DNA from 2 places in the Bacillus haimaensis genome. Region 1 is predicted to be linked to the other one. Evidence: a T-box and tRNA genes for the amino acid it is inferred to sense, from the RefSeq annotation. Region 1 holds a T-box; the other holds one or more tRNA genes.
What was found. The T-box of region 1 lies ahead of ileS (isoleucine--tRNA ligase). A T-box ahead of a tRNA ligase gene usually reads a tRNA of that ligase, here a tRNA-Ile.
Positions count from the first base shown of each region.

Region 2: it encodes a tRNA-Ile, which carries the amino acid that the T-box ahead of ileS (isoleucine--tRNA ligase) is inferred to sense. The anticodon was not compared.

Region 1 covers NZ_CP158164.1:2,078,759-2,094,244, reverse strand. The annotation lists gene ftsA (cell division protein FtsA) at 1-1,045, shown strand, start outside; gene ftsZ (cell division protein FtsZ) at 1,094-2,248, shown strand; gene spoIIGA (sigma-E processing peptidase SpoIIGA) at 2,474-3,406, shown strand; gene sigE (RNA polymerase sporulation sigma factor SigE) at 3,498-4,217, shown strand; gene sigG (RNA polymerase sporulation sigma factor SigG) at 4,359-5,138, shown strand; gene ABN702_RS10590 (YlmC/YmxH family sporulation protein) at 5,317-5,577, shown strand; gene pgeF (peptidoglycan editing factor PgeF) at 5,687-6,523, shown strand; gene ABN702_RS10580 (YggS family pyridoxal phosphate-dependent enzyme) at 6,516-7,205, shown strand; gene ABN702_RS10575 (cell division protein SepF) at 7,222-7,680, shown strand; gene ABN702_RS10570 (YggT family protein) at 7,687-7,956, shown strand; gene ABN702_RS10565 (RNA-binding protein) at 8,040-8,813, shown strand; gene ABN702_RS10560 (DivIVA domain-containing protein) at 8,893-9,393, shown strand; T-box leader at 9,489-9,715, shown strand; gene ileS (isoleucine--tRNA ligase) at 9,771-12,539, shown strand; gene lspA (signal peptidase II) at 12,855-13,322, shown strand; gene ABN702_RS10545 (RluA family pseudouridine synthase) at 13,322-14,236, shown strand; gene pyrR (bifunctional pyr operon transcriptional regulator/uracil phosphoribosyltransferase PyrR) at 14,445-14,987, shown strand; gene ABN702_RS10535 (solute carrier family 23 protein) at 15,140-15,486, shown strand, end outside.
Region 2 covers NZ_CP158164.1:443,188-458,673, forward strand. The annotation lists rRNA gene ABN702_RS02045 (23S ribosomal RNA) at 158-3,090, shown strand; rRNA gene rrf (5S ribosomal RNA) at 3,203-3,319, shown strand; tRNA gene ABN702_RS02055 (tRNA-Val) at 3,331-3,406, shown strand; tRNA gene ABN702_RS02060 (tRNA-Thr) at 3,472-3,547, shown strand; tRNA gene ABN702_RS02065 (tRNA-Lys) at 3,567-3,642, shown strand; tRNA gene ABN702_RS02070 (tRNA-Leu) at 3,651-3,731, shown strand; tRNA gene ABN702_RS02075 (tRNA-Gly) at 3,747-3,821, shown strand; tRNA gene ABN702_RS02080 (tRNA-Leu) at 3,830-3,918, shown strand; tRNA gene ABN702_RS02085 (tRNA-Arg) at 3,953-4,029, shown strand; tRNA gene ABN702_RS02090 (tRNA-Pro) at 4,034-4,110, shown strand; tRNA gene ABN702_RS02095 (tRNA-Ala) at 4,125-4,197, shown strand; tRNA gene ABN702_RS02100 (tRNA-Met) at 4,226-4,302, shown strand; tRNA gene ABN702_RS02105 (tRNA-Ile) at 4,309-4,385, shown strand; tRNA gene ABN702_RS02110 (tRNA-Ser) at 4,401-4,493, shown strand; tRNA gene ABN702_RS02115 (tRNA-Met) at 4,539-4,615, shown strand; tRNA gene ABN702_RS02120 (tRNA-Asp) at 4,619-4,694, shown strand; tRNA gene ABN702_RS02125 (tRNA-Phe) at 4,711-4,786, shown strand; tRNA gene ABN702_RS02130 (tRNA-Thr) at 4,808-4,883, shown strand; tRNA gene ABN702_RS02135 (tRNA-His) at 4,908-4,980, shown strand; tRNA gene ABN702_RS02140 (tRNA-Gly) at 4,992-5,065, shown strand; tRNA gene ABN702_RS02145 (tRNA-Ile) at 5,069-5,145, shown strand; tRNA gene ABN702_RS02150 (tRNA-Asn) at 5,156-5,230, shown strand; tRNA gene ABN702_RS02155 (tRNA-Ser) at 5,236-5,326, shown strand; tRNA gene ABN702_RS02160 (tRNA-Glu) at 5,344-5,415, shown strand; gene glgB (1,4-alpha-glucan branching protein GlgB) at 6,038-7,930, shown strand; gene ABN702_RS02170 (glucose-1-phosphate adenylyltransferase) at 7,927-9,081, shown strand; gene ABN702_RS02175 (sugar phosphate nucleotidyltransferase) at 9,112-10,137, shown strand; gene glgA (glycogen synthase GlgA) at 10,134-11,585, shown strand; gene ABN702_RS02185 (glycogen/starch/alpha-glucan phosphorylase) at 11,575-13,980, shown strand; gene ABN702_RS02190 (lipase family protein) at 14,027-14,755, opposite strand; gene ABN702_RS02195 (TraR/DksA C4-type zinc finger protein) at 14,889-15,486, opposite strand, start outside.

The DNA.
Region 1 (15,486 bases):
TCATGTGCAATTGCAGGATTGCCATGGTGTAGTAGCAGTATCAAGCGAAAACAGGGAGATTGCGGATGAGGATATCGCACGAGTGATTGACGCAGCTCAAGTTTTCTCCATTCCTCCTGAGCGAGAAATAATCGATTGCATTCCAAAACAGTTTATTGTGGATGGATTGGATGAAATTAATGATCCTCGTGGAATGCTTGGAGTACGCCTGGAAATGGAAGGTACCATTATCACAGGTTCCAAAACAGTTCTACATAATTTATTGCGTTGTGTGGAGAAAGCAGGATTGGAAATAACCGATATCTGCTTACAGCCTCTTGCAACCGGCTCCATTGCCCTTTCCAAGGATGAACGAAACCTTGGTGTAGCGTTGGTGGACATAGGTGGGGGTTCTACGACCATCGCAGTCTACCAAGATGGGTTTTTAAAAGCTACAAGCGTGGTTCCTGTAGGTGGAGAATATATCACTAAGGATATTTCCATCGGATTACGCACATCTACGGAAGATGCAGAGAAAATTAAAATCAAGCATGGACATGCCTTCTATGATCATGCTTCTGATGAAGAGGTTTTCAGTGTTCCGATTATCGGCAGTGATCAGCACCAACAATTCAGCCAACTTGAAATCTCTGATATTATTGAAGCTAGAATGGAAGAAATTTTCGAACTGGTTCAACATGAGATTAAGAGATTGGGTGTAAGAGATGTACCTGGTGGCTTCGTGCTGACAGGTGGTGTTGTAACAATGCCTGGTGTGTTGGAACTGGCACAGTTGATCTTGAATAACAATGTACGCAAAGCTGTTCCGGATTATATCGGTGTAAGAGAGCCGCAGTATACAACTGGAGTGGGACTGATACAATTCGCATATAAAAATGCAAAGCTTCAAGGAAGAAAAATCGAGTCTACATCTGCATCTGTAGAACATGTAGAAAAGCGCAGTGGTAAACCAACACAACAAAAAGGAAAACAGATGAAGCAAGTGAATGAAGAAGAAAAGGTTGGTACAAAGGTGAAGAAATTCTTCGGTCTTTTCTTTGAATAAACATTTGATGAGTTTGTTAGTACTTTCTTAGAATTAGGAGGAACAGTTATGTTAGATTTTGATACTAATATCGATCAATTAGCTACCATTAAAGTAATCGGAGTCGGTGGAGGCGGTAATAACGCGGTAAACCGTATGATAGAGCATGGTGTACAAGGTGTGGAATTCATTGCTGTAAACACGGACGCTCAAGCACTAAACCTATCCAAGGCAGAAGTGAAAATGCAAATCGGCGGTAAATTGACCCGGGGACTTGGTGCAGGAGCCAATCCTGAAGTTGGAAAAAAAGCTGCAGAAGAAAGCAAAGAGCAGTTGGAAGAAGTATTAAAAGGTGCTGATATGGTATTCGTAACAGCTGGAATGGGCGGAGGTACCGGTACAGGTGCAGCACCTGTCATCGCTCAGATCGCACGTGACCTAGGAGCATTGACAGTGGGTGTTGTTACAAGACCATTCACATTCGAAGGCCGTAAGCGTGCTACTCAAGCAGCTGGCGGTATTGCTTCCATGAAAGAAGCAGTCGATACGCTGATTGTAATCCCTAATGATCGTCTACTTGAAATCGTAGATAAAAACACTCCGATGCTTGAAGCATTCCGTGAAGCGGATAATGTACTGCGTCAGGGTGTTCAAGGTATCTCTGACCTTATTGCCACTCCTGGTCTGATTAACCTTGACTTTGCCGATGTGAAAACAATCATGTCCAATAAAGGTTCCGCATTAATGGGTATTGGTGTAGCAACAGGTGAAAACCGTGCAGCTGAAGCTGCGAAAAAAGCAGTATCCTCTCCACTACTTGAAACTTCCATCGATGGAGCGCAAGGGGTTCTGATGAACATTACAGGTGGAACAAACCTTAGTCTTTATGAAGTCCAAGAGGCGGCTGATATTGTTGCTTCTGCTTCTGACCAAGAGGTAAATATGATTTTCGGTTCTGTTATCAATGAGAATCTGAAAGATGAGATTGTTGTTACAGTTATCGCTACCGGATTCAGTGAAGCGGAAATCAACCATACGAAACAAGGTGCCCGCCCTGTATTTGGTGCACAAAAATCACCTGTTCAAAAGCGTGAAGTGAAGCGTGAGGAACAAGTGCAACAACACCAGGAGCCTGTTCGTCAGCAACAGCCTTCACAGCCTCAACAGCAAGAGGAAACATTGGACATCCCGACGTTCCTTCGTAACAGAAACCGTCGCAGATAATAATGAATGAAACCGAGCTTTTTTTAGGAGCCAATTTAAAAGCGCAAAATCCGTACTAATACGGGTTTTGCGCTTTTTTTGTACCTAACCTGTTATCACCACCGACAAATTAGCAAAAAATCCTTCAAAAATTGTATTCTACTATCGGCATAAACTGACAGACTTTCCAGGAGGCAGTAATATATACTAGTTTCAAATACAAAAAGGTATAAATGAGGGACTAATTTGACCGTTTATTTAGATGCCATCTGGCTCCTAAACTTTGGTTTTGATTTTCTTCTTTTAAGAATGACCGCCTTCATTTTAAAACGTCATGTTGCTACTTGGAGAATGGTGATAGGTGCACTCATTGGATCTGTGATTGTTGTATTAATGTTTACGCCACTGCAATATATTGTGACCCATGTGACAGTAAAACTCATTTTTTCTGTATGTATGATTCTTGTCACCTTTGGTTTCCATCGAGCCCGTACTTTTGTAGAAAATCTGATGGTCTTCTACATCACTACTTTTGCGGTTGGCGGGGGAATGTTTGCCACTCATTATTTTTTGAGGGTCGATCATCAATTTGCAAATGATACGATTTCTACTTTGACAACAGGTCTTGGTGACCCTGTATCCTGGATGTTTGTGCTTGTTGGATTTCCGATCCTCTTATACCTCACGAAGAAACAGTTCAGCACCGTTGAAACCAGAAAATACCGCTATGATCAATTGGCCACTATTACCATTAATCTTGAAAAGGATGTGATTGTATTATCAGGTTTGGTTGATAGTGGAAATCAGCTCCAAGACCCCATCACTAAGACCCCTGTGATGATTGTGGAAGTGGCCCGTCTTCAAGAAATCATACCGGAAGAAATAGTACATGCCATGAGTTCCATCGAAAATACACAAGGCTGGCCTACATTTTCCGATGAGACGAAATGGGTGGAGAGAATTAGGATCATCCCTTATCGGGCAGTAGGCAAAGAGACCACCTTGATGCTGGCAATTAAACCGGATAAGGCAATTATTCTACATGACAATAAACAATATGAAACAACCAAATTCCTCATAGGGCTGACACGAACGGAACTTTCCTCAGAAGGGGATTACGCATGTATCCTTCATCCGAAAATGCTGCAGGGCGAAACTGACGAAGAGCAAGTCTCCTGAGCATAGGCTGTTTACACAATGAGTCTACTTATCTGTGAGTTTTTCTATATATAAATACGCATTTTCTTCATAAATAGAAGGAGGAATTCAGTTGGGAAAGCTAAAAATAAAAATCACCTATTTATGGTATAAGCTACTCATTAAGCTGGGGATAAAAACGGATGAAATATACTACATAGGTGGAAGCGAGGCGTTGCCACCGCCGTTATCGAAAGAAGAGGAGGCTCTTTTATTAGTTAAGCTTCCAGTAGGAGATCAAGCAGCACGTTCCATCCTTATCGAAAGAAACTTGAGACTCGTCGTATACATTGCCCGAAAATTCGAGAATACCGGAATCAACATTGAAGATCTGATCAGCATTGGAACAATTGGCCTAATAAAAGCTGTTAATACTTTTAATCCCGATAAGAAAATCAAGCTTGCTACCTACGCCTCCAGATGCATTGAAAATGAGATTTTGATGTACCTTAGACGAAACAATAAAGTTCGTTCTGAGGTATCCTTTGACGAACCGCTTAATATTGATTGGGATGGAAATGAACTTCTGCTTTCAGATGTTCTCGGAACCGATGAGGATATCATTACAAAAGATCTAGAGGCAAATGTGGACCGGAAGCTACTTTTAAAAGCATTGGAGCAATTGAATGACCGGGAAAAACAGATTATGGAACTTCGGTTCGGTCTAATTGGCGGAGAGGAAAAAACACAAAAGGATGTAGCGGATATGCTTGGTATTTCACAGTCCTACATTTCCCGGTTAGAAAAAAGAATCATTAAAAGGCTGCGAAAAGAATTTAACAAAATGGTGTAAAAAAAATTATTGAGATTTTTTCCAGATTTCATAAGGGTTGGATATATTTGTCAGAATAGATAGATTATAGCTTGTGCATATTTTTCCCTCCAGAGGAGATACTTAACTCTGAAACAGCAACTCCTGTTAGGAGGGGAAAGAATGACACGTAATAAAGTAGAAATCTGCGGAGTAGATACCTCCAAGCTTCCTGTTTTGAAGAATGAAGAAATGCGGAAGTTATTTCGTGAAATGCAAGGCGGAGAGCTTTCTGCAAGAGAAAAGCTTGTGAATGGGAACCTAAGGCTCGTTCTAAGTGTTATTCAACGGTTTAACAACCGTGGTGAGTTTGTAGATGACTTATTTCAAGTAGGCTGCATCGGTTTAATGAAGTCGATTGATAATTTTGACTTAGGTCAGAATGTTAAGTTTTCTACATATGCAGTACCAATGATAATCGGGGAGATAAGACGTTATCTGCGAGATAATAATCCGATCAGGGTTTCTCGCTCATTGCGTGATATTGCCTACAAGGCCTTGCAGGTCAGGGAAAGGCTGATGAGTGAAACATCGAGGGAGCCTACCGCAGAAGAAATTTCAAAAGTACTTGAAGTCCCGCATGAGGAGATTGTTTTTGCTTTAGATGCTATTCAGGATCCCGTGTCCTTATTTGAGCCTATCTATAATGATGGTGGAGACCCGATATATGTATTGGATCAGATCAGTGACGAAAAGAACAAAGATATCCAATGGATAGAAGAAATAGCACTAAAAGAAGGAATGAGACGACTCAATGACAGGGAAAAGCTCATTTTAAGAAAAAGGTTTTTTCAAGGGAAAACGCAAATGGAAGTTGCTGATGAAATCGGGATATCGCAAGCACAAGTGTCAAGACTTGAAAAGGCTGCGATCAAACAGATGAATAAAAATATTCAGAGCTGAATGCATGTAGTGATACAATGCCGTAATAAAACAAGCACCGGATCCTTCCTTTCAAGGATAGGACCGGTGCTTTTTATGTGGACTCAGGAAATTTCGCTGATTAATTTGAAATACCCTCATGAATAAGGGTAGCAGAATCATATATTTAACTATGAAGCAATTTAATGGAGGTATGGATATGGTGAAAATTTCTGAATTCCAGATGAAAGATGTTGTGAGTGTGTCGGACGGAAAGAAGCTTGGGAATATCGGGGATATTGATATTAATCTATCCAATGGGAAAATAGAGGCAATCATTATCAGTGGCGGGGGAAGAATGTTAGGTTTCTTCGGGAAGGATGAAGAGTTTGTCATTCCTTGGAGGAACATCGTGAAAATTGGAGCAGATGTCATCCTTGTCAGGTATCAGACTTCTGTGGAAACGAAGTATGAGGAATAGGAAAAGGCGAAAATTCGTGTCGAAAGTGACTTATTCATTCTTTTTTTGAAGAAAAATGTGGTACAATGTGAAGTAATATATGTGTAAACAAGCAAAGAAGGTGTCTAGCATGCGAGAGCCTTTTATTCAACAATCAGAACAATATTTGTCGATACCAGGTTGGGAAGTGGCCAACTCCAAACTTGTGACAGGTTTTACGACGAAAACAGGTGGAGTAAGCAAAGGTCCTTTTACTTCCTTCAACATGGGATTGCATGTGTTCGATCAGGATGAGGCAGTACGAGAGAACAAAGAAATTCTTGCCCGGTCCATTCATTTCCCTCTTTCTAACTGGGTAGGATGTGATCAGGTGCATGATGCCCAGATTGAAAAGATAAATGAATCATCCATCGGTAGAGGGGTAACAAGCTATGATACAGCGGTACCTAAGACAGATGGGATTTATACAGATAAGGAAGATATTTTACTAACCTTGTGCTTTGCAGATTGCGTACCGTTGTATTTCCATTCACCCAAGCATTCTCTCATAGGCTTGGCACATGCAGGCTGGAAGGGGACCGTTCAGGACATTGGCGGCAAAATGGTACAACGTTGGATGGAGGAGGGAGTTTCTCCAAATGAGATACAAGCTGCAATTGGACCCTCCATCTCCTCAAATGCTTATATTGTGGATGACTACGTTCTTGGCCAAGTAAAAGGCATATTGCCAAAAGAAATCTTTCCGACTGTTTATAAAGAGACTTCCCAAGGGCAATATAGCTTAGATCTTAAACTGGTTAATCTGGAATTGCTTTTGCTTGCGGGAGTACCGAGAGAGAACATCAGCTGTAGCTCCTATTGTACAAGCACTCATGATAAGCTGTTCTTCTCCCATAGGAGAGATAATGGAAAGACTGGGAGAATGATGAGTTTTATTGGGATGAAAGGGGTACAGAACAATGGATGAGCGCATTTCTGTTCAGCGGAATCTGACTACTATCAAGGAAAATATTCATCTGGCATGCCTTCAGTCCAATAGAAATCCTGATGAAATCAAGGTAGTGGCAGTAACGAAATACGTATCCGTCGAAAGAACGGAAGAGGCCCTTTCAAGTGGAATCGTTCATTTTGGGGAGAACCGGGACGAAGGGCTATTGGAAAAGTGGGAGCATATGTCCGATAAGGCTGTCTGGCATTTCATCGGTTCACTGCAAACAAAGAAAGTGAAGAAAATAATTGATAAGGTCTCCTATATTCACTCATTGGACCGAATCTCTTTGGCTGAGGAAATACATAAACGAGCAACCCAACCTGTAAAATGTTTTATTCAAGTAAATGTATCCGGTGAAGAATCCAAGCATGGACTTGAGCCGGAAGAAGTAGCGGAATTTGTGAAGGATTTATCCCCTTTTACAAATATTGAATTAGTAGGCTTAATGACGATGGCACCTTACACCGAGGATGAAAAGCTTTTAAGAACATGCTTTCGTGACCTGAAGGACCTGCAGGAAAAAATCAAAGCCATGAATCTATCTTATGCACCGTGCACGGAGCTTAGCATGGGAATGTCCAATGATTACATGATTGCCATTGAAGAAGGGGCTACTTTCATTAGAATTGGCAGTGCTCTTGTCGGGAGCGAACAATAATTTGGAGGTGTAAGGAATGACAATTAAATCAAAATTCAAAAGCTTTTTTGCGCTAGATGATGAATATGAATACAAAGAACAAGAAGAATATGAAGAGGAAATGGTGGAAGAAACAAGGAAAACCAGGTCCGCAACGCATCAGCCTAAACAAAATGTGGTAAGCTTGCAAAGTGTCCAGAAATCCTCCTCTTCCAAAGTGGTTCTTTTTGAGCCTAGGTCCTATTCGGAAGCCCAGGATATTGCAGACCATCTGAAGGGGCGCCGCGCCATCATTGTGAATCTCCAACGGATTGACCACGACCAGGCAAAGCGAATCGTTGATTTTCTTAGTGGAACCGTATATGCTTTGGGCGGCGACATTCAGCGTGTAGGCCAAAACATATTCCTTTGTACGCCTGATAACGTGGATGTCTCCGGATCCATTTCGGAAATCATGCACCAGGAGCAGGACGACTTTAGCGATAAAAGGTGGTAGGAGTTTATGGGATTAGTATTAAATTTAATTCAACAGCTGGTCGGCTTTTATATGATAGCTTTAGTCATCTACATTTTCATGTCCTGGTTCCCAGGTGCTAGGGAATCTTCCATTGGAAGGATATTGGCTAGAATCTGTGAGCCGTATTTGGAAATGTTCCGCAGATTTATTCCGCCGCTGGGAATGATTGATATTTCCCCGATTGTCGCGATTTTAGTGTTGCGTTTCGCAACGGCAGGTCTGGGGCAACTTTTCCAAATGTTAGGATTGGTTTAATGGTCAAGTAGGGAATCCATCATGGTTCCCTACTTATATTTTGTGAAGTTGAGCTTATAGAACCCTATGTGATGGTGATCAGATTGAGTATTTATATGCATTTCCGACCGGAAGAACATGAATTTATTGATCAGGTTCTTGAATGGAAGGAAACGGTTAATGAGCAATATGCTCCAAAACTGACAGATTTCCTTGATCCTCGTGAGCAAGAGATCATCCAGAGCATTATTGGAGCAAACGATGAAGTCAAGATTAGGCTTTTTGGTGGTGCAGAGGGTGCTGAACGGAAAAGAGCATTTCTGTATCCTTCTTACTATTCTCCAGGAATGGAGGATTTCCAGCTTAAAGCATACGACATTTCTTATCCGGAAAAGTTTGTCCAAATCGAGCATCGACAGATTCTTGGTTCATTGATGGGAATCGGATTGAAGCGAAGCAAGTTTGGGGATATCTATTTCCACGACAAAAAAGTGCAGCTGATAATTGGCGAAGAGGTCAGCTCGTATGTGGAAATGCAGCTTCAGGAAGTGGGCAGGGTGAAAGTGTCCTTGCAGAACATTCCCCTCTCCGATGTTGTAAGCCCTCAAACCGCCTGGGAAGAAGCCTCAACTACAGCCGCTTCGCTGCGCTTGGATGTCATGCTAGCATCCATCTATAACCTTTCCAGGCAAAAGGCCCAGTTGCTGATTGGAGCAAAAAAAGTCAAGGTCAATTGGAAAGTGGTGGAGCAGTCGTCCTTCGAATGCAGGGAAGGTGACATCCTTTCTGTGAGAGGCTTCGGACGAAGTAAATTGCTGACAATTGATGGAAAGACGAAAAAGGAAAAATGGAGAATTATTGTAGGAAAACAAAAATAATTCAACTTCCAGAAGGAATTTCAGTACTGCTGTCGAATTATGTTTATAAATAATAGAGATTTTAATGGAGGTGGCAGCTATGCCCTTAACACCGCTTGATATTCATAATAAAGAGTTTAACAAGGCTTTCAGAGGCTATGATGAAGATGAAGTAAACGAGTTTCTGGATCAGGTAATCAAAGATTATGAATTGGTCATCCGTGAAAAGAAGGATTTCGAAGAGAAGGTCAAAGAACTCAACAGTCGCTTGACCCACTTCAACACAATTGAGGAAACTCTGAATAAATCCATCCTTATCGCGCAGGAATCTGCAGAAGATGTCAGACGAAATGCTCAAAAGGAAGCAAAGCTTATCATTAAAGAAGCAGAAAAAAACGCGGATCGCATCATTAATGAATCCCTATTAAAATCCAGAAAGCTTCAAGTTGAAATTGACGAATTGAAGAAGCAATCCAAAATTTTCCGCAATCGTTTCAAAATGCTGGTTGAAGCACAGTTGGAACTGATTGATAACGACGATTGGGATCATCTGATGGAATATGAGGAAAAAGAGAAAGAATTAGAAGAAAATAGAGTATAACCTTGACTAATTAAGGCTATATTCAGTATAATAACGAAACAAATTAATGTTTTTACCATAAGCTATTTATATATGTGAACTTATCATACTTATAAAACAAAACGTTGAAAGGGATAGTAGTTTCTTCATACACTTTTACAAGCGACTCGGGGATGGTGGAAGCCCGTGAAAAGCGAAGGAGCGAAGATCACCCTGGAGTATCGGACTGAACGCAGCCTGCCTGTAAGTTCGATCGGTTTATCCACGTTAAGGATACTAAAGCGGACTTATTTTTTGCTAAGTCAATTTAGGGTGGTACCACGGGAGTTCTCTCGTCCCTTTTAGGGATGAGGGGACTTTTTTATTTTTTTATAAAATGGATTGTTGGAGGAAAGACAATGGAGTATAAAGATACGTTATTGATGCCAAAAACCGATTTCCCGATGAGAGGGAATTTACCTAACCGCGAACCACAGATTCAGCAGAACTGGGATGAAATGAAGATCTATGAAAAAGTGCAGGAGCGCACAAAGGGCCGCCCGATGTATGTCCTTCATGATGGACCTCCATATGCGAATGGCGATATCCACATGGGTCATGCCCTGAATAAAGTATTAAAGGATATAATCGTCCGCTACAAGTCAATGAGCGGCTATCATGCACCTTATGTACCAGGCTGGGATACTCATGGTCTTCCTATTGAAACGGCTTTGACAAAAAACAAAAAAGTGAAACGCAAGGAAATGTCTGTGGCAGACTTCCGTAAGCTTTGTGAAGAATATGCGTATGAACAGGTTGACCGTCAACGTGAACAGTTTATGCGACTTGGTGTACGTGGTGACTGGTTCAACCCTTATATCACGCTTAAGCCTGAATATGAAGCACAGCAGATCAAGGTTTTTGGAGATATGGCGAAAAACGGCCTGATCTACAAAGGATTAAAGCCTGTCTATTGGTCTCCTTCCAGTGAGTCTGCACTCGCTGAAGCCGAAATCGAATACCAGGATAAGCGTTCTCCATCCATCTATGTTGCATTCAAAGTTGCAGATGGAAAAGGCGTGTTGGAGGATAACGAGCAGTTTATCATCTGGACCACTACTCCATGGACGATTCCTGCAAACCTAGGGATTGCCGTACATCCCGAATTGGAATATAGCGTTGTGGAAGTGGAAGGAAGCAGATATGTAATCGCATCTGAGCTTGTAGAGTCCGTTTCCAAGACAATGGAGTGGGAAACAGCTCATGTTGTCAAAACAGTGAAAGGTGCCGAGCTTGAGCATATCGTAGCAAAACACCCATTGTATGACCGCGAATCACTTGTTATGCTGGGCGATCATGTTACTACTGATGCCGGTACAGGATGTGTTCATACTGCACCAGGACATGGAGAAGATGATTTTGTCATCGGTAAAAAATACGGCTTGGATGTACTATGTCCTGTTGATTCAAGAGGGAATATGACGGAAGAAGCGCCAGGTTTCGAAGGTCTGTTCTATGATGAGGCAAACAAGCCGATCACAGAAAAACTTCAGGAAGCCGGAGCATTGCTGAAGCTGAACTTCATCACTCACTCTTATCCGCATGACTGGCGCACGAAGAAGCCAACCATCTTCCGTGCCACAGCTCAGTGGTTTGCATCGATCGATAAAATCAGAGATCAACTTCTACAAGCGGTAGCGGAAACGAAGTGGGTACCTGCTTGGGGAGAAACCCGCCTGTATAACATGGTTCGCGACCGTGGAGACTGGTGTATTTCTCGCCAGCGTGCATGGGGGGTTCCGATTCCGGTATTTTATGCGGAGAATGGCCAGGAAATCATCACGGATGAAACGATTGATCATGTATCTGCACTATTCAGAGAGCACGGCTCCAACATCTGGTTTGAAAGAGAAGCGAAAGATCTTTTACCGGAGGGCTTCACACATGAAGGCAGCCCAAATGGAACCTTCTCGAAAGAAATGGATATCATGGATGTCTGGTTTGACTCTGGATCATCCCATCAATCAGTTCTTGAGGAAAGAGATGACTTGCAGCGCCCGGCAGACCTTTATCTTGAAGGCTCTGACCAGTACCGCGGCTGGTTCAACTCTTCCTTGACAACAGGTGTGGCAGTTACTGGAAAAGCGCCTTACAAAGGAATTCTGAGTCACGGGTTTGCTCTTGATGGAGACGGACGCAAAATGAGTAAATCCCTTGGGAACGTTGTATTGCCTTCCAAGGTAATGAACCAATTAGGAGCGGATATTCTTCGTCTTTGGGTCGCATCTGTTGACTATCAATCTGATGTTCGCGTTTCAGATAACATTTTAAAACAGGTTGCAGAAGTGTACCGCAAGATCCGCAATACATTCCGATTCCTGCTTGGAAACCTGGCTGACTTTGATCCAACGGCTGATGCAGTTGATGTGAAGGATCTTCGTGAAGTGGATCGTTACATGGTCGTAAAGCTAAACAATCTGATCACCAAAGTGAAAAAGTCCTATGAAGACTATGAATTTGCCGGAATCTATCATGCAGTCCATAACTTCTGCACGATTGAACTAAGCTCATTCTATCTTGACTTTGCCAAGGATATCCTTTATATAGAAGGAAAAGACCAGCATGACCGCCGTGCGATCCAAACAGTTCTTTATGAGACACTGCTTGCACTTACCAAGCTGGTTACACCTATTCTTCCGCACACTGCAGATGAGGTTTGGTCACATATTGAGTTCGTGAAAGAGGAAAGCGTACAGCTGGTTGATATGCCGGATGTATTGTCAGTGGACAATGCTGATGCAATCGAAGAGAAGTGGGATAACTTCATGACATTACGTGATGATGTGCTTAAGGCGCTTGAGATTGCCCGTAACGAAAAAGTAATCGGGAAGTCCTTGGCAGCAAAAATCACGTTATACCCTAACGCTGAAACAAAAGCTTTGCTTGAATCAATCGAGGAAAATGTACAGCAATTGTTCATCGTTTCAGGGCTTGAAATTTCCGATTCCAAGGAACAGGCACCAGCAGAAGCTCAAAGCTTTGATAATGTTGCCATTGTTGTAGCACCAGCAGAAGGCGAAACATGTGATCGTTGCTGGGTTGTCACACCAGAGGTAGGGCAGGATTTCGATCACCCGTCCCTATGCAAACGTTGTGCATCAGTTGTGAAGGACAATTATACTGCTTGATTTGTTTGACCCCGCCTGGGCTTTGCCTGGCGGTTTTTTTTTATTTATTGTTGTGTGAGGATTATTGCGAGTTACGTGAGGATAAGATGGAGTTGCGTGAGAAAAGGACGGAGCGAAGAATTACCCCAGTTACGTGAAGACAGCACCACCTCTTACCAGTAATACCCCATAATTAATGTGACAAATACCCGCAGTAAGCCAGATTCGCCGAAACAACTCCTCCAACATCCCCAACCCATCAACAACCAGCTTTATTTACCATCCCTTATTTGCTATAATTCAAAGGTACATATAATAGGGCTGGGGGTACCATTGGTGATATATTATTTAATTGCACTTTTTATCATAATAGTGGATCAAGTAACAAAATATCTGGTTGTACAATACATGGAACTAGGGGAGAATATCCCAATAATCGAAAACTTCCTTTATTTATCCTCCCATCGCAATCAGGGTGCTGCTTGGGGAATCCTGCAAGGACAGATGTATTTCTTTTACATCATCACCATGGGGGTTGTGATTGGATTGATCATCTATCTGCAGAAGCTGCCGAATGATCAGAAATGGATGAAACTTGCATTAAGTCTCATGCTTGGAGGCGCTGTCGGAAACTTTATCGATCGCCTGCTTCATCAGGAAGTGATCGATTTTATCAACACCTTTATTTTCTCGTACGATTTCCCGATCTTTAATGTAGCGGATTCTGCATTGGTGATTGGTGTTGGAATAATTTTAGTGTTAACCTTACTAGAAGGTAAGAAAGAGAAGGAGAATACAAATTAATGGAAGAAACAGTACAGATACACATCGATGAAACACAGAAGAATGATCGGATCGACAAGGCGATTTCCAGTCAGCACGATGAATGGTCAAGGTCACAGGTTCAGCAATGGATCAAAGAGGGACATGTTCTAGTAAATGGCGAAAAAACGAAACCGAATTATAAATGCAGCGTGGGAGACACGATTACTGTACTTATTCCAGAACCAGAAGCACTGGATGTTGTTCCTGAAGAAATGGATCTGGATATCTATTTTGAGGACTCCGATGTAATTGTCGTAAACAAGCCAAGAGGCATGGTGGTACATCCGGCTGTTGGCCATGCGTCAGGAACGCTTGTTAACGGGCTTATGGCTCATTGCAAGGATCTTTCCGGCATTAACGGAGTTTTGCGCCCTGGAATCGTGCATCGAATCGATAAGGATACAAGTGGCCTTTTGATGGTGGCAAAGAATGATTTTGCACATGAAAAATTGGTGAATCAGCTTGTAGCCAAATCCGTGACCAGAAAATACGAAGCGATTGTCCATGGTGTGATCTCACATGATGTCGGAACAATTGACGCACCTATCGGACGTGACAAAAAAGATCGTCAAGCGATGACAGTAACGGATGAAAACAGCAGAAATGCCGTTACTCATTTCAGAGTTCTGGAACGGTTCAAGGATTTTACCCATGTAGAATGCCAGCTTGAAACGGGCAGGACGCATCAAATCCGTGTTCATATGAAATATATCGGCTATCCATTAGCAGGTGATCCGAAATATGGACCGAAAAAGACATTGGATATTGAGGGCCAGGCCCTGCATGCTGGCGTTTTAGGTTTCGATCATCCCCGTACGGGAGCATACATCGAATTTCAGGCGCCGATTCCTGCAGATTTCGAGCATATTCTCAAAGTTTTAAAAAATCGTTGACAGCCTAAAGTTATTTTGAGATAATCATAACAGTTGAATAAGACCTTTAAACGACAGTCCCGTGAGGCTGAGAAGGTAACGGATATACGAAAATTGGATGAGTTCTATACTGTCCCTCTATTTTCGTGTACAAAAACCTCTCATCATACGGTGAGAGGTTTTTTGTATGAGTCGTTACGAAAACACTGATAAAAGAGGAGGGCTTAGAATGTCGGAAAAAGCGATAATTTTAGATGAACAAGCCATTCGAAGAGCCTTGACCCGCATTGCACACGAAATCATTGAACGTAACAAAGGTGTAGAAGATTCCGTCCTGGTTGGAATAAAAACAAGGGGAATTCACCTCGCCAAACGATTGGCTTCGAGAATCAATGAAATAGAGGATAAAGAGATTCCGGTTGGTGAACTGGATATCACATTATATCGTGATGACCTTACCACAAAGACACAGGATAATGAGCCTTTGGTAAAGGGATCGGACATTCCGGTTTCCATCACCAATAAGAAAGTGATTCTGGTGGATGACGTGCTTTTCACTGGCAGGACGGTTCGTGCAGGGATGGATGCCCTGATGGATTTTGGAAGACCGTCTCAAATTCAGCTTGCTGTTCTTGTTGACAGAGGTCATCGGGAGCTGCCGATCAGAGCGGACTTTGTTGGAAAGAACATTCCAACAGCTAGCTCGGAAAAGATTGTCGTCGAATTATCTGAAATAGACAATAACGATCAAGTAAGTATACATGATAAATAACAGACCCTTTTAAAAGCAGTCCCGTGAGGCCGCAAAGGGGTAAATTGGCTCTAGACCCGCTTGTACGCAAGCGTTTTAGGGACCTCTCTACCTCTTTGTGCCTCAAAAAGCACAAAGAGTTTTTTTATGAAAAAAATTGGAGGTCCTACCCTATGAGAGAAAAACCTGTTTTAGACATACATGAAGTACCAAGTAAACCAAAGTGGCTGATACTGAGCCTGCAGCACCTGTTCGCGATGTTCGGTGCAACGATTTTAGTACCGATGCTAGTAGGGTTGAGCCCTGCTGTGGCCTTGATGTCAAGCGGACTTGGAACCCTTGCCTATCTATTGATTACAAAAGGGCAAATCCCGGCATATCTGGGGTCATCATTCGCCTTTATCGCACCGATCATTCTTGTATCGCAATTACATGGCCCGGGGGCAGCGATGATCGGGAGTTTCATGGCTGGGCTTGCATATGGAGTAGTTGCCCTTATGATTAAAAAGCTCGGACATCA
Region 2 (15,486 bases), 1.6 Mb from region 1:
CATCGCATGAAGTGATGCAAATCAGTAGCCATGTTCCTTGAAAACTAGATAACGTTAAGTAATATCAAGATACATTCACAAGTATCGTTCATCTTAGTAATTTTCTTTTAAGATATCATCGCTGATATCGAAAAAACATGACAATTAGTTTGTCAACGGTTAAGTTATTAAGGGCGCACGGTGGATGCCTTGGCACTAGGAGCCGATGAAGGACGGGACTAACACCGATATGCTTCGGGGAGCTGTAAGTAAGCTTTGATCCGGAGATTTCCGAATGGGGAAACCCACTGCTCGTAATGGAGCAGTATCTTTACCTGAATACATAGGGTACTGAAGGCAGACCCGGGGAACTGAAACATCTTAGTACCCGGAGGAAGAGAAAGCAAACGCGATTTCCTGAGTAGCGGCGAGCGAAACGGAATTAGCCCAAACCAAGAGGCTTGCCTCTTGGGGTTGTAGGACACTCAACATGGAGTTACAAAGGAACGGGGTAAATGAAGCGATCTGGAAAGGTCCGTCATAGAAGGTAAAAACCCTGTAGTTGAAACTTCGTTCCCTCCTGAGTGGATCCTGAGTACGGCGGGACACGAGAAATCCCGTCGGAAGCAGGGAGGACCATCTCCCAAGGCTAAATACTCCCTAGTGACCGATAGCGAACCAGTACCGTGAGGGAAAGGTGAAAAGCACCCCGGAAGGGGAGTGAAATAGATCCTGAAACCGTGTGCCTACAAGTAGTTAGAGCCCGTTAATGGGTGATAGCGTGCCTTTTGTAGAATGAACCGGCGAGTTACGATCCCGTGCAAGGTTAAGTCGATGAGACGGAGCCGTAGCGAAAGCGAGTCTGAATAGGGCGAATGAGTACGTGGTCGTAGACCCGAAACCAGGTGATCTACCCATGTCCAGGGTGAAGTTCAGGTAACACTGAATGGAGGCCCGAACCGACTCACGTTGAAAAGTGAGCGGATGAGGTGTGGGTAGGGGTGAAATGCCAATCGAACCTGGAGATAGCTGGTTCTCTCCGAAATAGCTTTAGGGCTAGCCTCATATGTTAGAGTCTTGGAGGTAGAGCACTGATTGGACTAGGGGTCCTCATCGGATTACCGAATTCAGTCAAACTCCGAATGCCAAAGACTTATCTATGGGAGTCAGACTGCGAGTGATAAGATCCGTAGTCAAGAGGGAAACAGCCCAGACCGCCAGCTAAGGTCCCAAAGTATACGTTAAGTGGAAAAGGATGTGGAGTTGCTTAGACAACCAGGATGTTGGCTTAGAAGCAGCCACCATTTAAAGAGTGCGTAATAGCTCACTGGTCGAGTGACTCTGCGCCGAAAATGTACCGGGGCTAAACGTATCACCGAAGCTGCGGACTGTTCTTACGAACAGTGGTAGGAGAGCGTTCTAAGGGCGTTGAAGCTAGACCGGAAGGACTGGTGGAGCGCTTAGAAGTGAGAATGCCGGTATGAGTAGCGAAAGAAGGGTGAGAATCCCTTCCACCGAATGCCTAAGGTTTCCTGAGGAAGGCTCGTCCGCTCAGGGTTAGTCGGGACCTAAGCCGAGGCCGAAAGGCGTAGGCGATGGATAACAGGTTGATATTCCTGTACCACCTCCACTCCGTTTGAGCAATGGGGGGACGCAGAAGGATAGGGTAAGCGCACTGTTGGATATGTGCGTCTAAGCAGCAAGGCTGAGAAGTAGGCAAATCCGCTTCTCCTATAAGGCTGAGCTGTGACAGCGAGGGAAATATAGTACCGAAGTTCCTGATTTCACACTGCCAAGAAAAGCCTCTAGCGAGGAGTATGGTGCCCGTACCGCAAACCGACACAGGTAGGCGAGGAGAGAATCCTAAGGTGAGCGAGAGAACTCTGGTTAAGGAACTCGGCAAAATGACCCCGTAACTTCGGGAGAAGGGGTGCTCTGTTAGGGTGTTAAAGCCCGAGAGAGCCGCAGTGAATAGGCCCAGGCGACTGTTTAGCAAAAACACAGGTCTCTGCGAAGCCGTAAGGCGAAGTATAGGGGCTGACGCCTGCCCGGTGCTGGAAGGTTAAGGGGAGAGGTTAGCGCAAGCGAAGCTTTGAACCGAAGCCCCAGTAAACGGCGGCCGTAACTATAACGGTCCTAAGGTAGCGAAATTCCTTGTCGGGTAAGTTCCGACCCGCACGAAAGGCGTAACGATCTGGGCACTGTCTCAACCAGAGACTCGGTGAAATTATAGTACCTGTGAAGATGCAGGTTACCCGCGACAGGACGGAAAGACCCCGTGGAGCTTTACTGTAGCCTGATATTGAATTTTGGTACAGCTTGTACAGGATAGGTAGGAGCCTGAGAAGCCGGAGCGCTAGCTTCGGTGGAGGCGTCGGTGGGATACTACCCTGGCTGTATTGAAATTCTAACCCGCAGCCCTTATCGGGCTGGGAGACAGTGTCAGGTGGGCAGTTTGACTGGGGCGGTCGCCTCCTAAAGAGTAACGGAGGCGCCCAAAGGTTCCCTCAGAATGGTTGGAAATCATTCGCAGAGTGTAAAGGCACAAGGGAGCTTGACTGCGAGACCTACAAGTCGAGCAGGGACGAAAGTCGGGCTTAGTGATCCGGTGGTTCCGCATGGAAGGGCCATCGCTCAACGGATAAAAGCTACCCCGGGGATAACAGGCTTATCTCCCCCAAGAGTCCACATCGACGGGGAGGTTTGGCACCTCGATGTCGGCTCATCGCATCCTGGGGCTGTAGTCGGTCCCAAGGGTTGGGCTGTTCGCCCATTAAAGCGGTACGCGAGCTGGGTTCAGAACGTCGTGAGACAGTTCGGTCCCTATCCGTCGTGGGCGCAGGAAATTTGAGAGGAGCTGTCCTTAGTACGAGAGGACCGGGATGGACGCACCGCTGGTGTACCAGTTGTCTTGCCAAAGGCATAGCTGGGTAGCTACGTGCGGACGGGATAAGTGCTGAAAGCATCTAAGCATGAAGCCCCCCTCAAGATGAGATTTCCTTTTACTTCGGTAAGTAAGATCCCTGAAAGATGATCAGGTAGATAGGTTCGAGGTGGAAGCATGGCGACATGTGGAGCTGACGAATACTAATCGATCGAGGACTTAACCCAAAAAACAATGAACGGCACTTGTGAATCTTGATAAGAAAAACGTTATCTAGTTTTGAAGGAATATAGCAAATAATGCTTGATTTTCTTTCAAAAGTTTATATAATATTAATAGTCTGGTGGCGATAGCGAAGAGGTCACACCCGTTCCCATACCGAACACGGAAGTTAAGCTCTTCAGCGCCAATGGTAGTTGGGGGCTGTCCCCCTGTGAGAGTAGGACGTTGCCAGGCTATATATATTCGGAGGATTAGCTCAGCTGGGAGAGCATCTGCCTTACAAGCAGAGGGTCGGCGGTTCGATCCCGTCATCCTCCACCAAGATTTTTTCACGTAGTGAAAATAATCAACCATTTTTCACGCAGTGAAAATAATCATCATTTCATGCCGGTGTAGCTCAGTTGGTAGAGCAACTGACTTGTAATCAGTAGGTCGTGGGTTCGACTCCTATCGCCGGCACCACTTTTCTTAAATATTTTACGTGCCATTAGCTCAGTCGGTAGAGCATCTGACTTTTAATCAGAGGGTCGAAGGTTCGAGTCCTTCATGGCACACCATTTATCTTGCGGGTGTGGCGGAATTGGCAGACGCGCTAGACTTAGGATCTAGTGTCTTTGACGTGGGGGTTCGAGTCCCTTCACCCGCATTGTAATTTTATAACGCGGAAGTAGTTCAGTGGTAGAACACCACCTTGCCAAGGTGGGGGTCGCGGGTTCGAATCCCGTCTTCCGCTCCAACAGACTTGCCGGGGTGGCGGAACTGGCAGACGCACAGGACTTAAAATCCTGCGGTAGGTGACTACCGTACCGGTTCGATTCCGGTCCTCGGCACCAGATTTTCTTCGCAGAAGCAAAATAACTTTCATAAGCGCCCGTAGCTCAATTGGATAGAGCGTTTGACTACGGATCAAAAGGTTAGGGGTTCGAGTCCTCTCGGGCGCGCCATTTACGGGGAGTAGCTCAGCTTGGTAGAGCACTTGGTTTGGGACCAAGGGGTCGCAGGTTCGAATCCTGTCTTCCCGACCATTAAGATTTCATTTGGGGCCTTAGCTCAGCTGGGAGAGCGCCTGCTTTGCACGCAGGAGGTCAGCGGTTCGATCCCGCTAGGCTCCACTTATAGAAATATAAACTTCACTTTTTTGGCGGTGTAGCTCAGCTGGCTAGAGCGTACGGTTCATACCCGTGAGGTCGTGGGTTCGACTCCCTCCGCCGCTACCAAAAAAAGGACCTTTAGCTCAGCTGGTTAGAGCAGACGGCTCATAACCGTCCGGTCGTAGGTTCGAGTCCTACAAGGTCCACCAGAAATTCTTATATTCGGAGGAATACCCAAGTCCGGCTGAAGGGATCGGTCTTGAAAACCGACAGGGGCGTCAAAACCCGCGGGGGTTCGAATCCCCCTTCCTCCTCCATTATATATATAAGAATGATGAGAATTTTATATGTATTTACATTGTCGCGGGGTGGAGCAGTCCGGTAGCTCGTCGGGCTCATAACCCGAAGGTCGCAGGTTCAAATCCTGTCCCCGCAACCAAATGGTCCCGTGGTGTAGCGGTTAACATGCCTGCCTGTCACGCAGGAGATCGCCGGTTCGATCCCGGTCGGGACCGCCATTTTTAACTTAATAGTGGCTCGGTAGCTCAGTTGGTAGAGCAATGGACTGAAAATCCATGTGTCGGCGGTTCGATTCCGTCCCGAGCCACCATTTTTATATTAATGAACATTAGCCGGTGTAGCTCAGTTGGTAGAGCAACTGACTTGTAATCAGTAGGTCGTGGGTTCGACTCCTATCGCCGGCACCAGTTCTACAAAAAAATAGTATTATGGCGGTTGTGGCGAAGTGGTTAACGCACCTGATTGTGGTTCAGGCATTCGTGGGTTCGATTCCCATCAGTCGCCCTTTTTTTTTTGCGGGTGTAGTTTAATGGTAAAACCTCAGCCTTCCAAGCTGATGTCGTGGGTTCGATTCCCATCACCCGCTCCATATGGGCCTATAGCTCAGCTGGTTAGAGCGCACGCCTGATAAGCGTGAGGTCGGTGGTTCGAGTCCACTTAGGCCCACCATATGATTTATTCCACCATAGCTCAGCGGTAGAGCATTCGGCTGTTAACCGAAGGGTCGTAGGTTCGAATCCTACTGGTGGAGCCATATTCGGGGAAGTACTCAAGTGGCTGAAGAGGCGCCCCTGCTAAGGGTGTAGGTCGTGTAAGCGGCGCGAGGGTTCAAATCCCTCCTTCTCCGCCATCAAAATTCAATCATGCGGCCCGTTGGTCAAGCGGTTAAGACACCGCCCTTTCACGGCGGTAACACGGGTTCGAATCCCGTACGGGTCATCAAAAAGTTGTGGTATTTTTATAAATATCATGGCTTTTTTTATTTTGCGAATTTGTTTGAATAAGCCTTTCTTCTCTTTACGTCGTAATAAAAAATATGATAATTTGATCTTATATTATTTTTTGATCCCCGGATTTTCTCATTATAAACGATATCAGTCCAATCAAATTCCTCCTAAACTAGCTGCTCCTTATTCCCCAAAGAAACTTCTTCTAACTTATTTTTATACCCCATATACTACCCAATAAAACCCAAATTCAAATAATAATATTATTATTTTTATATAACTTTTAAGATGTAACCGCTTCCACATTCATTCACCCTTCTTTTTCTGTAAAAAACTTTTCGACAAAATCTCTTATAAAACAATTGAATATCCTGTCATATTTTCTTTATTGTAAACCTTTACATTTATTCAGTCATATCAAGAACTCTGAAGGGATGGTAATGGAAGCGGTTTCCGTAAAACAGCGTATTTTCGACAAAATAGCAAAATATTGTGAATTTTGTAATTTCGTGTCTAGCGATTGGACCTTGTCGTAAAAAGGAGAATGGGTTAAAAAAGAGAATAGTAAAGTATAACAATAATCTTTTTGAAACTATTCCGAAAGGGTGACGATATTGATTGCAACGAGCGCCACTGATTTTCAGCTGCACCTATTTCATGAAGGGACCTTGTATAAAAGCTATGAGCTTTTTGGTGCACATGTAATAAAGCATCGGAAAAAGGTTGTCGGCACCAGGTTTACAGTCTGGGCACCTCATGCAAAGGCGGTTAGGCTGATTGGTACATTCAATGACTGGAATGGAAAAGAATACGTATTAGAAAAACTGAATAATGAGGGTGTCTGGAGTATTCAATTGCCAGAAGAGCTAACTGGCCACCTTTACAAATATGAAATAGTGACAAAAGAAGGGGAAGTGTTACATAAGTCTGATCCATTTGCATTTCATGCAGAGGTCCGTCCAAAGACCGCTTCCATCGTCTATGACCTGGAAGGATACAAGTGGAAGGATCAAAACTGGCGGAGACGAAAAAAGAGAAAGCTAGTGTATGAGAAGCCGATGTTCATTTACGAATTACATATGGGCTCATGGAAAAAGAAGGAGAACGGAGAGCTATACTCCTATTTGGAGCTAATAGAAGAATTGATTCCCTATGTGAAAGAGCATAAATTTACTCATATAGAGCTCTTGCCATTGATTGAGCATCCTTATGACAGGTCTTGGGGATATCAGGGGACAGGTTATTATGCTGCAACGAGCCGTTATGGCACTCCACGTGAGTTAATGGCTTTTATTGATGCCTGTCATCAAGAGGATATCGGGGTGATACTGGATTGGGTACCTGGACACTTCTGTAAGGATGCGCATGGGCTATCCATGTTTGATGGAACTCCAACATTTGAGTATCAAACCTACAATGATCGGGAAAATGAGGTATGGGGAACGTCCAATTTCGATTTGGGGAAGCCTGAAGTAAGAAGCTTTCTGATTTCCAATGCGATGTTTTGGATGGAGCATTTCCATGTGGATGGATTCAGGGTAGACGCTGTTGCCAATATGCTGTATTGGCCCAATACGCAGGAAGTCCATGCGAATCCTTTTGCACAGGAATTCTTGAAAAAGCTGAATGAAGCGGTTTTTGAATTCGACTACAGTGCACTGATGATCGCGGAGGATTCAACGGATTGGCCATTGGTTACCTCCCCTACATCTGTTGGAGGACTTGGTTTTAACTATAAATGGAATATGGGCTGGATGAATGACATTCTTAGCTATATGGAGGCTCCTCCCGAGCAAAGGAAGCATTTGCATGACAAGGTCACCTTTTCCATAGTCTATGCCTTTTCAGAGAATTTCATTTTACCTTTTTCCCATGACGAAGTAGTCCATGGGAAGAAATCTTTATTGAATAAGATGCCAGGAGAATACCAGGATAAGTTCAAGCAGCTGAGGCTATTGTATGCTTTTCTGGTCGCCCATCCAGGTAAAAAGCTGCTATACATGGGAAGTGAATTTGGCCAGTTTGATGAATGGAAGGACCTCGAGCAGCTCGACTGGTTCCTACTGGAAGAGTATGAAACACATCAGCAGATGAATCTATATGTAAAAGATCTGCTTGCCTTCTACCAGAGTCAAAAGGCTTTATATGAACTGGATCATTCACCTGATGGATTTGAGTGGATTGATGCAGATAATCGGGAACAAAGCATTTTCTCCTTTGTTCGAAAAGGAAAGAAGCAATCTGATACACTCGTGGTCTTATGTAATTTTACCGGAGCGTCCTATGAACAGTATAAAATTGGTGTTCCACTTTTAGCGGATTATGAAGAGGTTTTCCATTCCGATCACGTACAGATTGGTGGTACAGGTATCGGAAATGAGGAGGTAATTAGTGCGCAGGAAGGTGCATATCACGGCAAGGAGTTTCATATGATGGTCAATGTTGCGCCCTATGGAGTGAGCATGTGGCGTCCTAGGAAAATTCGAGGGGAGAGTAATGGGAGATGATGAAGAATAAATGTGTAGCAATGTTACTGGCAGGAGGAAAAGGAAGCCGATTAAGTTCCTTGACTAAAACACTTGCAAAACCTGCTGTACCGTTCGGTGGGAAATATCGGATCATTGATTTTGCATTAAGCAACTGCACCAACTCCGGGATTCATACGGTTGGCGTTTTGACACAATATCAGCCACTTGTATTAAATTCATATATAGGAATTGGAAGTGCATGGGACCTGGATCGTAAAAATGGAGGAGTGACCGTTTTACCTCCATATACGGAATCCTCCGGTGTGAAATGGTATACGGGAACGGCAAGTGCCATCTTTCAGAACCTTAACTACTTAAAGCAATATGAGCCTGAATATGTGCTTATCCTATCTGGTGACCATATTTATAAAATGAACTACGCAGAAATGCTGGATTATCATATTAAGAAGGATGCTGATGTCTCCATATCAGTAGTGGAGGTTCCATGGGAGGAAGCAAGCCGCTTTGGAATCATGAATACGAATGAAAAGCTTGAAGTAGTGGAATTTGACGAGAAGCCGGCCAACCCGAAAAGCAATCTTGCATCCATGGGAATCTATATTTTCAAATGGTCCGTTCTGAAGGAATATTTGGAGATGGATGATCGTAACCCGGATTCCAGCCATGATTTCGGAAAGGATGTCATTCCTTTGCTGCTTGAAGAGAATAAGAGATTGGTAGCCTATCCTTTCGAAGGCTATTGGAAGGATGTCGGAACGGTTAAAAGCTTATGGGAAGCCAACATGGATCTATTAAAAGAGGATTGCGAGTTGAACTTGTTTGAATATGACTGGCGTGTTTATTCAGTCAACCCAAATCAGCCTCCTCAATATATTGCTCCATGTGCGGATGTAAATGATTCCCTTGTCAATGAAGGCTGCTTCATCGAAGGGAAAATCGATCATTCTGTCCTTTTCCAGGGAGTGAAGGTAGGGAAGAATTCCGTTATTCAAAATTCTGTCCTGATGCCAGATGCGGTGATTGGTGAAAATGTCTATATCAATAAGGCAATCGTACCTTCCGGACTTGTGATCCCTGATGGAGTTGTCATATGCCCAGAAAAAAATGAAGATGAAATCATTTTGGTCACGGAAGAAATGATGGAAAAAGGGATTTTCTCTATATCATAATTAGAATACGCCAAAGGAAGGATGAGAATCATGAATAAATCTATGCTCGGAATCATTGATGCGACCATTCATAATGAAGAAATGAAGGAGCTTACGTTAAAGAGGTCTATCGCTGCTGTTCCGTTTGGCGGCCGTTATCGCCTGATCGATTTTGTTTTATCCAATATGGTAAACTCGGAAATTCAAAGTGTAGCAATTTTTCCTCGATTTCAGTATCGCTCATTGATGGATCACCTGGGTTCAGGCAAGCAATGGGATTTGGACCGTAAACGTGACGGCTTGTTCTTTTTCCCAAGCTCTGTGGGGGAAGTGGACGGAAATACAGGGTCATTTCAGCATTTCAAGGAGAATGAAGATTTCTTTCTGAGAAGCACGCAGAAGTATGTGGTTATCTCAAACAGCTATACGGTTTGTAATATGAATTTCAAGGTAATGCTAGAGCGCCATTTGAATAACCGCTGTGATATTACACATGTTCTTCATCAGGAAGAGTCCATGGACATATTTATTTTAGAAAAGGATTTGCTGGTAAAGCTTTTTATGAACTATGAAAAAACAGGCTATGGAAGCATAATGGATGTAGTAGACGATATGAATAGCGGGTATAAGGTCTGTAACTATGAATTTACTGGTTATGCGGCTGTCATAGATTCCATTGAAAGCTATTATAAGCATAGCTTAGAACTGCTGAATCCTGCTGTATGGCAGCAAGTGTTCATGAAGAACCAGCCCATCCTTACAAAAGTCAAGGATGAACCGCCGACAAGCTATGGCAAGGATGCCTTTGTTAAGAACTGCATGATAGCCAATGGTGCTATCATTGAAGGGCATGTGGAAAATAGTATCATTTTCCGAGGTGTGAAAGTAGGCAAAGGGACTGTCATCAAAAATAGCATTGTCATGCAAAAAGGTGTAATCGGATCGAATTGTGTTTTAGATTCTGTCATTCTAGACAAAGATGTAAAGGTAGAGGATGGCACGGCAATAACAGGTAAACAAGATTCTCCATATCTAGTTAGAAAAGGTACAGTACAAGGAGCTCTGATGAATTCGTGAAGGTATTGTTTGTCGTATCGGAATGTGTTCCGTTTGTAAAATCTGGTGGCTTGGGCGATGTTGCGGGAGCATTGCCTAAGGAACTGAAAAAGCTTGGTACGGATGTAAGGGTCATTCTGCCGAAGTATGGGCAGATCCCAGAAGCATACAGAAAGAAAATGAAGCGAATCCAGACCACCTATGTGGATGTCGGTTGGAGACATCAATACTGTGGAATTGAACAATTGGTGCTGGATCATGTCACCTATTATTTCATTGACAATGAGTATTACTTTAAGCGAGATTCCTTGTACGGCCATTTTGACGATGGGGAGCGCTATTCCTTTTTCTGCCGGGCGGTACTGGAAAGTATGACGGCCATCGATTTTGTTCCTGATGTGATTCATTGCCATGACTGGCACACGGGAATGGTCAATTTCCTGCTTGAAATAGAATACAGGAAAAATCCACGCTTTGAGCATATTCAAAGTGTATTTACTATTCATAACCTGCAATTTCAGGGGGTCTTTCCTCAGGATATCCTGAAGGACCTATTGGGAGTGGAAGAGCAGTTCTTCTCAACAGACCAGCTTGAGTTTTATGGAAATGTGAATTTTATGAAGGCAGCGCTAGTTTCTTCCGGACTGATTACAACGGTAAGTCCGACGTATAAAGATGAAATCCAAACCGCATTTTTTGGGGAGAAGCTCGATGGAGTCCTGCGCTTCCGCGGTGATGATCTGATTGGCATCATTAATGGAATCGATGATGAGATGTATAATCCAGAAACGGATGAGCATATCGCAGCCACTTATCATGCATCCAAACCTGAAGATAAGAAAATAAACAAACGGGCGCTCCAGAATCTATGTGGATTGCCTGTTAAAGAGGATATTCCCATCATCGCAATGGTTAGTCGCCTGACCAAGCAAAAAGGGTTGGACCTGGTGACGAGAGTCCTTCATGAAGTGCTAGAGGATGATGTTCAGGTGGTGGTATTGGGAACGGGAGATCACAGGTTCGAAAATTATTTCCGTGAATTGTCTCATCATTATCCTGAAAAAGTAAGGACCTTCATCGGATTCGATGAGGCACTGGCTCACCAGATATACGCTGGTGCTGATATGTTCCTCATGCCTTCCCAGTTTGAACCTTGCGGATTGGGACAATTGATTGCCTTGCGATACGGGACCATTCCGATTGTACGTGAAACGGGCGGATTAAATGATACGGTGCATTCCTACGATGAATCCACTCTTGAAGGGAATGGCTTCAGCTTTACTAATTTCAACGCCCATGACATGTTATATACCATCAGAAGGGCCATCTCCATCTATCAGCAGCCGGAAGTATGGGGCGGTATCATGAAGGAAGCCATGGAGCGGGACTACAGCTGGGCCAAGTCCGCTTTCAAATATAATCAGCTATATTCAACATTGATTGCGAGGAGCGGAGTACATGTTCTCTAACAAGGAAAAGTTTAAAGCAACCTTTTTGAAAAAGCTTGAGAGTATGTACGGAAAAAGCTTTCAGGAATCCACTTCACGAGATCATTATCATACACTCGGCAATATGGTGCGCGAATACATAAGCTCCGATTGGATTGCGACAAACGAACGTAATCGTGCTGCCAACGATAAGCAGGTATACTATCTTTCCATTGAATTTCTTTTGGGAAGGCTACTTGGAAACAACCTATTGAATCTGGGAATCCAGCAAGTGGTTGAGGATGGGCTCAGGGAACTTGGCCTTGAACTGTCAGCAATCGAGGAGATTGAAGCGGATGCAGGTCTTGGTAACGGGGGACTTGGACGTTTGGCAGCATGCTTCCTGGACTCCTTGGCTTCTTTAAACCTTCCAGGACATGGCTGCGGTATCAGGTATAAACATGGATTGTTTGACCAGAAATTTGTAGATGGCTACCAAGTGGAATTGCCGGAGCAATGGCTGAGACACGGCAATGTCTGGGAGGTAAGAAAACCTGACCAAGCAGTGGAAGTGCATTTCTGGGGCAGGGTGGAGTCCTATCTGGAAGGGGACAAACAGAAATTCAGGCATGCAAAGGGAGAAGCGATTACTGCAGTTCCCTATGATATGCCAGTCATCGGATACCAGACCAGCACAGTCAATATGCTGCGTCTATGGAGTGCGGAGCCTGCCCCTTTCCCGACAAACAAGGACATCATGCAATACAAGCGGGACACAGAGGCTGTATCCGAATTCCTCTATCCGGATGATACGCATGATGAAGGGAAAATATTGCGCTTGAAGCAGCAGTATTTCTTAGTGGCAGCGAGCATTGGAAGCATTGTGCGTTCGTATCGTAAAAAGAATGGTAGTTTGGTAGATTTCCATAAAAGAGTGAATATCCATATCAATGATACGCATCCTGTACTTGCCATACCTGAGTTGATGAGGATACTGTTGGATGAAGAGGACATGAGCTGGGAGCAGGCGTGGGAGATTACCTCACAAACCATTTCCTATACCAACCATACAACCCTTTCGGAAGCACTGGAAAAATGGCCGGTGTCCATATTCCAGCCTTTACTGCCAAGGATCTATATGATTGTAGAAGAGATAAATGAGCGGTATTGTGCAGAGCTATGGAAGAAGTACCCTGGGGATTGGCACCGAATTGAGGAAATGGCAATCCTTGCACATGGCCTTGTGAAAATGGCCCATCTTGCCATTGTGGGCAGCTTTAGTGTGAATGGAGTAGCAAAAATCCACACAGAAATACTAAAGAATCGGGAAATGCGTTTATTTTATGAAGCCTTTCCGGAGAAATTCAATAACAAGACAAATGGGATTACTCATCGGCGTTGGCTATTAAAGGCAAATCCACAGTTGACTCAATTGATACAGGATACGATTGGAACAGGCTGGATCAAGGATCCCACACAGCTTCGTCAGCTTGATGTTTATGCAAACGATTCCGCCTTTCATGAGAAGCTGGATAGGATGAAAAGGGAACGAAAACTTATCCTTGGTGAGAGAATCAGAAAGCAGACCGGGATGATCATTGATCCCGACAGCATCTTTGATGTTCAGGTTAAAAGGCTTCACGCCTATAAACGCCAACTACTGAATGTATTTCATATCATGTATCTCTACAACCGTTTAAAAGAGGATAACGGCTTTCACATTCATCCACGTACCTTTATTTTTGGCGCAAAGGCATCACCTGGATACTATTATGCAAAGCGTGTCATTAAGCTGATCAATTCCTTGGCGGATAAAGTGAATAATGATCCAGCCATTGGTGGCCGATTGAAGGTGGTCTTCCTGGAGAATTATCGTGTGTCGCTTGCCGAGGACATTTTCCCTGCAGCCGATGTGAGTGAGCAGATCTCTACAGCAAGTAAAGAGGCGTCAGGTACCGGCAACATGAAATTTATGATGAACGGTGCCTTGACGATCGGGACTCTGGATGGTGCCAATATTGAAATCAAGGAAGAGGTAGGCGAAGAGAACATGTTCATCTTCGGGCTTACAGCAGAACAGGTGCTTAACTATTACCAAAATGGGGGCTACCGTTCGAGTGAATACTACCATCATGATAAGCGGATTCAACAAATATTGGAGCAGCTGATAAACGGCTTCTTTCCGGATGTGGATGATCATTTCGAGCCGATTCATGACAGCCTGTTGATGCAAAATGATGAATATTTTGTATTGAAGGATTTCGCATCCTACATTGATGCCCAGGAGAGGGTGGATAATGCCTACCGTGATCGGAAGGCTTGGCTGACAATGAGTGCGAAGAATATCGCGCATTCCGGTTTCTTCTCCAGTGATCGGACAATTAAACAGTATGCAGATGAGATTTGGGGATTGGAACCGAGTTTTAGTCGGAAGTAATAAGGAAGAGCATTGTTGCTCTTCCTTTTATTGTCTTCGGAATGATTCAAAGCTTCGTTTTCATCGCTTCAATATATGTTTCAATGCTGTGGTTCTTTACAATGGAGCCCTTGCGCAGCAGGAATTGGGAGGGAGTAATAGTATGTTTGTAGTGCCAAGTCTTCTTGGAAATGGGTCCTGTCACTTTAGTTGGCGGGACAAAAGGAACGATATCCGCAAGGTTTACAAAGCGGATGGAGGCTGGTACATGTTGATTGTACTCTTTTGCAAAAGAGGGATCTCCCACTCTTGGAGCAGCATAGCTGTACATATAGATGGAAGAAAAATTGGAATTGAGGGAGCAATCCAGCGCATGAAGTGCGGCAAGCGCCCCGCCCAGACTGTGGCCGGTGATAAAAAGTGTTTTTTCTTTGGATAGAGCGGCCAAGCTATCCAGGACATCCTTTCGGAAGGATTCATAGATGGATAGGAATCCGCCGTGGACAAGTGGTTTTGCATCGCAATACGGAAAAGCTTCCTGGTAAATTTCAGCATCAGAGATCCAATCAGGGTCAGATTGAGTACCTCTGAAAGCAACGATGACCGTTTCATCGGATTCCATAATGAACCCAAACCATTCTAGACTATGAAAAGAAACACCTTTAAATTCTTTCACCACTTTAAAACCATATGGAACGGAAAATATCCCGTTTTGAAGGTATTGGTCATATGCCATCTGGCAGCACTCTGCCAAAAAAACAGCCCATTCCTTAGAAAGGATTCCTCGGGTATACATTTGTCATATCCCTCACTTTACATCAAAAATCGTGATAGTGGTCTATGATAATGTATTGAGTGCTTCCCAAATGGTGCACATTTATCGATATAAAAAAGCCGAAGTGTATAGTCACTTCAGCTTTTCACAATGTTCACCCTTCTGTATACGGATCCTTTTCGTAGCCTGGCAAATCACCGAATGAGGTCATGGTTCCTTCTTCATCAAGGGCATCTTCATATGCTTCATGCTTTACAGAAGGATATACCTTAATGTTCTGGCCATACATATCTGTTCCAATAAAATTTTCGTAATCCTCGACATAGCCTTCATTTTCTTCACTTTCCACATAGGCACGTCCGTAATGCTCGATATCCTCCGAAAAATCGGAAGGGGATTCTGAAGTTCCGTAGCTTTGGACAATCTGCCACGTATCCTCGGAATCAAAGGACGTTCCTTCTGATTCATCATATTCAAATCTTCCATAAGCCGGGGCAAGCACTTCCTCTTCTACAGGGCGATTTTTTGAAACTGCCTGATCAGGACTATGCTCCTTGCAGTACGTTGTAGTGGGCAGCGCTTCGAGACGTTCTTCGTTGATTTCTTTTCCGCAAGCTTCACAGATCCCATATGTTCCGTTTTCCATCGCTTGCAGCGCATGATCTATGTCCTGGAGTTCTTTTTCGGCATGTTCATTCAAAGCGATATCCTTTTCACGCTCATAAAGCTCTGTTCCAAGGTCTCCGGGATGA